Regions from separate parts of the Leuconostoc citreum genome, predicted to be linked through region 2. Evidence: predicted binding sites of a transcription regulator. Region 2 holds the regulator's gene; each other region holds the start of a gene.
The links. Region 2 encodes Rex, which represses fermentation and respiration genes when NADH is low (regulators of the CRP and FNR family bind a similar motif). Its sites were predicted from a motif close to TTGTGAANTANTTCACAA; they were not measured.

Region 1: FGL72_RS06645 (zinc-dependent alcohol dehydrogenase family protein) is a predicted target of Rex. The motif match lies at 1,704-1,721, and genes of this name have one in related genera.
Region 3: FGL72_RS07985 ((S)-acetoin forming diacetyl reductase) is a predicted target of Rex. The motif match lies at 1,509-1,526, and genes of this name have one in related genera.

What each region holds. Positions count from the first base shown of each region.
Region 1 is NZ_CP042410.1:1,353,357-1,356,645, reverse strand. It holds gene FGL72_RS06655 (NAD(P)-dependent oxidoreductase) at 1-550, shown strand, start outside; gene FGL72_RS06650 (LacI family DNA-binding transcriptional regulator) at 583-1,551, opposite strand; gene FGL72_RS06645 (zinc-dependent alcohol dehydrogenase family protein) at 1,741-2,757, shown strand; gene FGL72_RS06640 (DUF6198 family protein) at 2,762-3,289, shown strand, end outside.
Region 2 is NZ_CP042410.1:100,591-103,879, reverse strand. It holds gene FGL72_RS00555 (lipid II:glycine glycyltransferase FemX) at 23-1,060, opposite strand; gene FGL72_RS00550 (redox-sensing transcriptional repressor Rex) at 1,066-1,716, opposite strand; gene tsaD (tRNA (adenosine(37)-N6)-threonylcarbamoyltransferase complex transferase subunit TsaD) at 1,871-2,887, opposite strand; gene rimI (ribosomal protein S18-alanine N-acetyltransferase) at 2,890-3,289, opposite strand, start outside; gene rimI (ribosomal protein S18-alanine N-acetyltransferase) at 3,275-3,289, opposite strand, start outside.
Region 3 is NZ_CP042410.1:1,615,772-1,619,060, reverse strand. It holds gene FGL72_RS08000 (folate family ECF transporter S component) at 1-135, shown strand, start outside; gene FGL72_RS07995 (DUF805 domain-containing protein) at 228-719, shown strand; gene FGL72_RS07990 (DUF6198 family protein) at 752-1,432, opposite strand; gene FGL72_RS07985 ((S)-acetoin forming diacetyl reductase) at 1,580-2,350, shown strand; gene FGL72_RS07980 (sugar-binding transcriptional regulator) at 2,418-3,289, opposite strand, start outside.

The DNA.
Region 1 (3,289 bases), 610 kb from region 2:
GACAGATGCCCCAGCCAAAGGACAAGAAGTGTCACATAAGAAAATTGGTATCATTGGTTTTGGTGCGATTGGTCAAAAAGTAGATGAACTCTTAACTGGTTTTAACGTTGAGGTACTAGCTTATGCGCGACATAGTAAATCAGTTAAAAATGGACGTATGGCAACTTTAGAAGAAATCTATTCGCAATCTGATTTTATTGTGTTAGCCTTGCCGGCAACGTCTGATACCCAGAATATGATTGACGCTGAAGTGTTTAAAAAAATGAAAAATACTGCGGTATTAGTGAATATAGCACGTGGTGCCATCGTGGACGAAAACGCGTTGTTTAATGCACTAAAGTCCGGAGAAATTGCTGGAGCTGGTTTAGATGTTGTCACTAACGAACCAATTTCTGACAACAATGCCTTACTAGGTCTTTCTAATACATTTATCACGCCGCATGTTGCTGCTAAGTCTCGAGAAGCTTTTGATGCTGTCGGATTAGCTGCAGCAAAAGAAGTTGTGCGTGTATTAAATAACGAAGCACCATTGAATCAGGTGAACGCATAAAAAAACCACATACCAGATTTGGTTGTGGTTTTTTATTTTGGCTCATGTAGTGTGACTGGTAGTAAATCGTTTTTAACAGTTGATTGTTGATTGATTTCAGCAAATAACACTTCAATTAAGCGTTGCGCTGCTTCGTGAATTGGTTGAATAATCGTTGGTAAGTCAGGATGAAGTAATTGCACAATTGGTGAGCCATCATAACCAACGACAATGACATCCTCAGGAACTCGAATGTTTGCAGTTCGCAGTGCGTTTTGCAGTTGAATAGCCATTATATCATTATAAGCAAAAACTCCATCGATATTCTGCGTTTGGATATCCTTTACGATGTCTTGAATAATATTTGGTTCGGATATTTTGTTGGAATCAAAATCCAGAGCACTAATCTTACTTTTTGAGCCGACAGCATCAACAAAACCGTTATAACGTTTTGACGTAGGCGAGATTGATTGATCGTTATCGTTCAATACTAAAAGATTTTTGGCGCCTTGTGAGACAAGGTAGTTACCAAGAAGAAAACCACCTTGGTAATTGTCTTCGCTAACAATTGGCACATTATCAGACAGATGACGATCATAAGCGACGATAGGCAGCAAACTATTGCTGTAACTTTCAATGCCAAGATTATGTGATGATGTAATAATACCCTCAACCTGATTAGCAGCAAGCATTTGCAAATATTGTTGTTCTTTTTCTATATTATTTGCACTTGTTGCAATAATAACCTTGTATCCTTTTTCAAACAAAAGTTGTTCTATCTCACTTGCAAGTGCTGTGAAAAAAGGGTTTTGTATGTTAGGAAAAATAAGACCGATAAATTGGGAAGATTTTCCCTGTAAAGACCTTGCCATTGCATTAGGTTGATAATGTAATTCACGCATAGCAGTGTGGACTTTATCAATTGTTTTTTGACTTAATGAACCATAACTATTAATCACACGTGATACCGTTGTTACTGAGACACCTGCTAATTCAGCGACGTCACTTAGCTTTGCAACCATAAACACCTCCATTGGTGGAGAAACTAATCTCAAAAATTATATTTATACTAGTCCATTATACACGGTTTTGTAAACGCTCACGATGATTACTGCAATATATTTTTTGAACAACGCTTGACAACAAAAAATTTAAGGTTTAACATTGTCCTTGTAAGTTAAAGGAATCACAAGAAAAGAGGAGCATTAATCATGGATGCATTAGTATTAACAGGCATTAAGTCACTGGAATTGCAAGATATTGCACAACCAGAAGTAAAACCAAACGAGGTGAAAATTCATACTGCGTTTGCGGGTATTTGTGGTACAGACCACGCTTTGTATGCTGGTTTGCCAGGTTCAGCTCCAGCCGTACCTCCAATCGTTTTGGGACACGAAAACTCAGGTGTTGTTGCCGAAGTTGGTTCAGCTGTAACCAATGTTAAAGTAGGGGACCGTGTGACTGTTGATCCTAATATTTATTGCGGACAATGCAAGTTCTGCCGTACAGGTCGTCCAGAATTGTGCGAAAACTTGTCAGCCGTTGGTGTGACACGCGATGGTGGCTTTGAAGAGTACTTTACAGCACCTGCTTCAGTCGTTTATCAAATTCCTGATAACGTATCATTGAAATCAGCAGCTGTTGTTGAACCAATTTCATGTGCTGTCCATGGTATTAAGTTATTGAAAGTAACACCATACCAAAAAGCTTTGGTTATTGGTGATGGCTTCATGGGTGAACTCTTTGTACAAATTTTGCAAGCCTATGGTATTCACCAAGTTGACCTGGCTGGTATCGTTGACGAAAAGTTGGCAATGAACAAAGAAAAGTTTGGTGTTAAAAATACCTTCAACACGATGAAGGGTGACAAGATTCCTGAAGGCGAATACGATGTTATCATTGAAGCTGTTGGTTTGCCACAAACACAAGAAGCTGCTATTGAAGCTTCAGCACGTGGTGCACAAGTATTGATGTTTGGTGTTGGCGGTCCTGATGCTAAGTTCGAAATGAACACATACGAAGTCTTCCAAAAGCAATTGACAATCCAAGGTTCATTTATTAACCCTAATGCATTTGAAGATTCATTGGCTTTGTTGTCATCAGGCAAGTTGAACGTAGAAGCATTGATGTCTCACGAATTGGACTATAACACAGTTGATGACTTTGTTAATGGTAAGCTTGGTGTAGTTTCAAAGGCTGTTGTTAAAGTTGGTGGAGAAGAGGCATAATTTCATGAACGCTAAAAACGTAGCACAGACGACATCTAAGAATGGTCGCACGCTGACGATTGGCGCCTCATTATCATATTTTGTGCTTTCTTTGGTAATCAACGCGGCTGGTAATGTCTTAACAGTCGTTACAAGTCAAAAAATCCACCCAGCTTTTCTGGGCTCTGCTTATTGGACAGCCGCTGAATCAGGTTTTAATAAAGCAGTGTTTCAAGGATCAAATTTGATGCTTGGTTGGGTATTTTTCATTGTAGGTGTCTTAATTGCAATATTGAATGTATTCTTACAAGGCTATTTTGATTGGAAAAAGTTTGTTGGCAATATTGCCTTCATGGTACCTTTCTCAGTGTTGATTAGTTTCTTTGCAGGTATGTTCTCACAGGTGCTACCCGAGTCACATAGTGTCATGACAACCATAGGTTATACTGTATTGAATTTCATTGGTGTTGCAATGATTGCAATTGCTATTTCAATTTATCAACGTACAAACCTTGTCCTACATCCCGCAGATGATTTGATGCAGATTTTGAGA
Region 2 (3,289 bases):
AAAAACCGCCTTTTGGCGGTTTTTAACTAAATTGCTCAAGATACATCTGATATGCACTATCATCAAGAACCCAATCAAGCTCACCAATATATTCAGCATGCGGATCATGATAGGCAAAGCCATGTTTAAATTTATATAGCCCATCTGTTGGCACAAAGTCCCCCACACCACCAAAATCGTAGGCTACTTTACCCAGGGCCAAGCCCCATTGTAACATATGCCACTGCACTGCATAAGGCCCATAATGCTTGGCATAACGACGATCAGATCCAGCATACATATACCAAATTTCGTCCCCATAACTAAAGCCAATGCCACTAGCAACAACATGGCCCTCAAAGTGAGCTAAGAATACCTTAAATAGTCCTGTCCCTTGCCATAGTTTTTGCATACGCAAGAAATAATCAATTGGACGATGTGTAATACTTTGAGCTGTAGCCATCATCACATAGGTCTCAAAGAATGCCCGGACATCGGCTTCGCTATCACCAGAAGTTACTGTCACACCATCCTTGGCTGCACGTCTAATTTGATTACGATAATCACGCTTAAAATGCAACATCAGGTCATCTTCATTGGTAATTGGTTTAGCGCCTTCACCACGACCATCGTAATATAAGACAACGTTCTTTCGTGGTTGTATATTGCCATGCATGTGCGTAATATCGCGATTACGAGTGACAAAACCTGCGTTTTGATAAGCTGTATTACGTGCTGGTGTGTAAGGCACTTCAGGGTCCATCCGAATTAAAAATACATTATCTGGTAAAGCTGTCAAAGCTTCCTCAATCATAGACTTTATCAAATCAATATCGTCGATGTCCGCAATCGGCCCGCGACCAGCATAGCCTAGTAACTTGCCAGTAACAGCTTCAACCGTTAAGACTGACAAAACTGCATCAATACGGCCATTAGTCTCATGGTAAACGTAGACATGACCCCAATTAGATTTTAATTCACCCCAAAGCGGATCCTGTGTTACCTGCCCTCTTGGATCACGACGAACAAATTCTTGGTAGGCGGTAACTTTCTCTGCATCATTTAAATCTAAAATAGCCATCTGAATTATAACCCTGTCGTAATTGAACCATAGTTATCAATAAAATAAACCAATGTTTGCAATTCATTTGTTAAATCAACGTTCTGCACACGCACATTATTTGGTACAGTCACACGCAGTGGTGTAAAGTTCAAAATACCTTTAATCCCTGCTTCAACAAGCTTATCAGTAATCTCTTGTGCGACACCTTGTGGAACAGTTAAAATAGCAATATTAATGCGCTGTGCTGTAATCTGTTCTGTTAACTCACTCATGGCATAGATAGGCACACCAGCCATAATCGTTCCAGCTCGAGTTTCATCAACGTCAAAGGCAGCGGAAATACGCATATTTGAAGATTGATGGAAGTTAAAGTTTAGGAGCGCTTGTCCAAGATTACCAGCGCCAATCAAAGCAACATTAATTAAGCTGTCTTGATCTAAAACATTAGCAAAAAAATCTAATAGTGCTTTCACATCATAACCATAACCACGCTTACCAAGTGCACCAAAATAAGAAAAATCACGACGTATTGTTGCCGCATCAAATTTAATAGCATCACTAAGTTCTGCTGATGAAATGCGATCAGTCCCCGCATCGTGTAAAAATGTTAAGTAACGGAAGTATATCGGCAATCTTTTTGCCGTAGCACGTGGAATTTTTGGTTGTTGAGTCATAGTTTCTCCAATTCATTTAAGTCACCATCTGAACGTGGTCACTTTCTATTTAATATTAAAGCACACTCTATGTTCACCTTGTGAACTTTTGCATAACTATTATATCACATAAATAGGCTTTTCAAAAAAAGATAGTGATTCATTCACAAAGTGACTATTTATTTAATAATTCAAAATCTAAGCCAGGGTTAGTATTAAGATCTAATCCAGCAAAAATATGTTGTTTAAAGTTCCAATAACCAGCAGCACCTATCATCGCCGCATTATCGCCTGTGTATTCTCGTGGCACTGGAATAAAGGTTGTCTTGGGGAATTGTGATAATAATATGTCTAACTCATCACGTAGCTGCGTATTGGCCGCTACACCGCCAGCCAAAACAAAACTTTTAACGTCATAATCCTTCAAGGCTTTTCTGGTACGACCAATCAATGCATCAACGACAGCATTTTGAAAACTTGTCGCCAAATTGTTATGATCGATTGTTTCACCCTTTTGTTCAGCATGATGAACATAGTTAATAACTGCACTTTTTAAGCCGGAAAAACTAAAATCATAGTTATCTTCATGTGCCATAGCAGTTGGAAATTTAATGGTTGCTTGTCCCCTATGCGCCATTTCGTCAATTGTTTTACCTGCTGGATAAGGGAGTTTGAGTAATCGACCAACTTTATCAAAACTTTCACCTGCCGCATCATCACGAGTCTCACCTAAGACAGCGAAATTATTTTCTGATGTCATCAATACAAGCTCAGTATGGCCACCGGAAACCATCAATGCTAACGCTGGATAAATAATTGGGACATTGAAATTAGCAGCGGCAATATGACCCGCCAAGTGATTAACCGGTATGATTGGCAAATCATGTGCCAGAGCGAAAGTTTTGGCTCCCATCAGCCCAACTAGTAATGAGCCAACCAATCCTGGGCCATAAGTCACAGCTACACCATCTAAATCTTCAGGCCTAACTTGTGCTGCATCTAGTGCATCATCTAAGACACGCGTAATCCATTCAATATGATGGCGACTAGCAACTTCTGGCACAATCCCGCCGAAGCGTTGATGGGAATTAATTTGTGTGGCTACCGCATTACTAAGTACAATATGACCATCTTCAACAATCGCTACACTAGTTTCGTCAGCACTTGATTCAAAAGCTATAATTTTTGTCACGGTTAGATGTTCCTTTCCATCATGATTGCTGCATGGCCGTTTTTATAATATTTTTCACGGCGAAAATAAGCCTGAAAACCATTTTTTTCGTATAATTGAATGGCTGAAATATTGGTTTCATCAACTTCTAATAGAAATCGTTTGACTTTTGGCTGCTTAAGGATTTGATTTAACAACTGCTGTGCTATACCTCGCCGTTGATAATCAGGATGAACGGCCAAACTGCCAATTTCGATTTCATCAATTATCTGCGTCACACCAATAAATCCAGCATTTGCAATAAAATACCTGCTTCGCGGGCTAGATAATTCATGCTCAAAAACAGCCATCGGCCAAGGCGACGGCACAAATGCTGCTTCGGCAATATTAAAAATCAACCGTGCATCTTCAGTTTTGGCTTGT
Region 3 (3,289 bases), 350 kb from region 2:
ACTACTTTTATGACTCTGTTAGGGCCAAGGTTTGTCAAATCCGTCATTGTTTTCCCAATTCAGGTTTTGATTACTTACGCTGTTCTTAATAATGGGGCTGTAAAACAAGCAACAAAAAAGATATTTATGTCATAATATTGGAAACGGCTGTCGCCGTTTTTTTATTGTTATCAAAATAAACCAATGGTAGAATGGACAAAACGAATTGAGTTTTATGGGGGATTAATATGACAGCTTGGGCAGCATTAGTCGATTTTTTTAAAAGATACGCCACATTTCGGGGGACCAGTTCACAGCGTGCTTTTAATTGGGTGACATGGTTTTGGGGTGTAATCTATTTATGCTTAATGTGTGTTGTTGTTATGGTTGCAGGATTAGGAACTTTCTTTGGCAAGCGGGGTAATGTGGCAACCGAGAGCTCACCGTTAATGGGTACGGTGTCATTTTTAATTGTTGTCTCCGCAATCATTGCAGTGATTGTCTTCATACCCAATATAGCGTTATACACACGTCGTCTGCATGATGCTGGGTTTTCTGGTTGGTGGCAGCTGATACCAATGGGATGTTATGTTGCTTTCGCTGCCTTAGTTATTATCTTTCATATTGATAAGGCGAGTTCGAGTTATAATTTAATCAGGTGGATTCCTGTAAGTGTCAGTATTATTTTTTCGTTATGGCTCACCTTTGCTAAAACAAAATTTAATAGCCCATATATTTAAAAAAGTGCTTGGTTTTATACCCAAGCACTTTTTTAATTGCCTCGAACATCGCCATGAACCAGGTGTTTAAAAATATATTTATCAGCCCAGGCAATATTACGACCTTGGAAAAGAAACGAGACAATTGTACCAATACCAAGGGCAACAAACTGGTGTGTAAATAAAAATGTGATTAAGGAAATAGCAATAGCTACTATGAAATTGCTCATCTGTGCTTTTGAAGCATTGCCGTGAAAGTAATCAAAACGTAGAATGTTTGTCAAATCGTCAAGGGGATGCAAAACCCAGTTCACACGTTGATAAATTGAGATGGCAACACCTATATTCCAAATAGCAAAGAAATCAATCGGCAAACGTAACCACCATGGCAAGGTATGTATCCCTAAATTAATAAATAGTGAAGAAAACAAGCCAACCAAAAAACTAAATGATAGGCCAAAAGCCACATTTCCCAGTAGTCTAGGCCAATTGAAATTCATGGCTAGAAACATATTGAGAAAAGCAACTGCTATGGCAAAAAGAGCTAGAAAAATTCCGATTTGCCAGCCAGTTAGATTTGCTAAGTTAGCAGCACCAGCAGTCCAAGGGGCAGATCCCATATCGGATGCAACACTTAAACCATTACCGAAGGAATTAATGACGAGGGAAACAATAAAAAAACTTATTTTTTGTTTTAATCCCAGTTGATAAAATTGACCATCAATGTAATACATATATGTCTCCCGTAAATACTAATAGTTTTATTTTATACCAATGGCAGTTAGCAAGGGTAAAATTGTTTAACGATTTATGTTTACTTTTTCACAAAACGGCGTATATTGTTAAGTGTAGATATAAAAAAATAAGGAAGATATGTGATTATGACAAAAGTAGCATTAGTAACAGGCGCTGGACAAGGCATAGGACAAGCGATTGCAGAACGATTGGCAAAGGATGGTTTTAAGTTGGCACTTGTTGGTCGTCATTTAGATAAAGTGCAAAAGGTAGCAAGCGAGATTAATCAACAAGGTGGCGAAGCTATCGCGATTAAAGCTGATGTCGCAAAGCGTGATGAGGTTTTTGCAGCTGTTAAGGCAACAAAAGCAAAGTTTGGTGATTTCTCCGTTATCATCAACAATGCTGGTGTAGCACCAACAACCCCTATCATGGCGGTTACGGAGGACGATATGAACTGGACATGGGGAATTAACGTCAACGGTGTCGTTTGGGGCACACAAGCTGCTACCGAGGCCTTTAAAGCATTAGGACATGGCGGTAAAATTATTAATGCCACATCACAAGCAGGTGTTGAAGGCAATCCTAATCTAACGGTTTATGGTTCAACTAAATTTGCTATTCGTGGCATTACGCAAACAACAGCTAAAGAACTAGCAGAGTTTGGTATTACCGTTAATGCTTTTGCACCGGGTATTGTCAAGACGCCTATGATGTGGGATATTGCTCATGAAGTTGGACAAAATGCGGGTAAGGATGATGAATGGGGCATGGCGCAATTCTCTAATGGTATCGCATTGGGCCGTCTGAGTGAAGCCAAAGATGTGGCTAATGTTGTTAGTTTCCTAGCAGGGGATGATTCAAACTATATCACTGGTCAAACGATTATCGTTGATGGTGGTATGGTATTTCATTAATAATTAAATAACTTGAATAAAAAAGCAGTTAAATGACATTGATCATTTAACTGCTTTTTTATTGTCATTACAAATTTTCTTCGTTGAGAATGCGATAAGCCATAGCTTCAGTGAGAATCATATCTGTTATAAGTTTGCCGCGAAGTGCTCCGACAACGGGTCGAGATTTTGATTTACCACGCACCAAACAGATACGTCTTGGCACTTTCATAATTTGATTAACGGGTAGGCCAACAATTTTATCATCATCTTGATTCAAAAAATGGCCATGAATATCGTATGGGCGACCGTAAATCATCCCAGCAATATCACGGAAATTGATAGTTGGGAAAATGCCATTTAGATTGTTGCACCAAATTGGAATAGATTCCAGTGAGCGCAACGTACCCAAGCCGGTAATTAACGCATCCATATTATTTGCTACAGCCAGTGTATTTTGCAGGGAAGGTTCAGAATATAGTCCCTGTCTAACGATGTCATTCAAAATATATAGTGGTGCTGGTAAAGTCAAAAATTCACCCGAAACTTTTTTAGCCGCACGTTCAACCATACGTATTGAGCCTGCAGTTGAGTTATATTTCATATTTTCACCTAAAAATTGTGTGAATTTAACCCGTTCTAAAGGCGTACTTTTGAGGCTATCAATCATACTATATATCGTTTCACCCCAAGTTAGGCCAATCACTTTATTATTATCGTTGAGTAATTTGTCAACTAAGTTCGCCGCATAATTTGATAAATGTTCTGACGTCGTAATGTTATTGATATCGTCTTGCACAACATAGAAGCTAATATCAGCATACTTGTCTTGTAAAATGTGCTCAAGTTGTGCATTGCGATGAGAATTAGCGGTTATTTCAATTTTTACAATGCCTTCTTTTACAGCTTCGTTAAGATATTTATTCACTAAGTAACGACTAATATGATATTTTTTTGAGA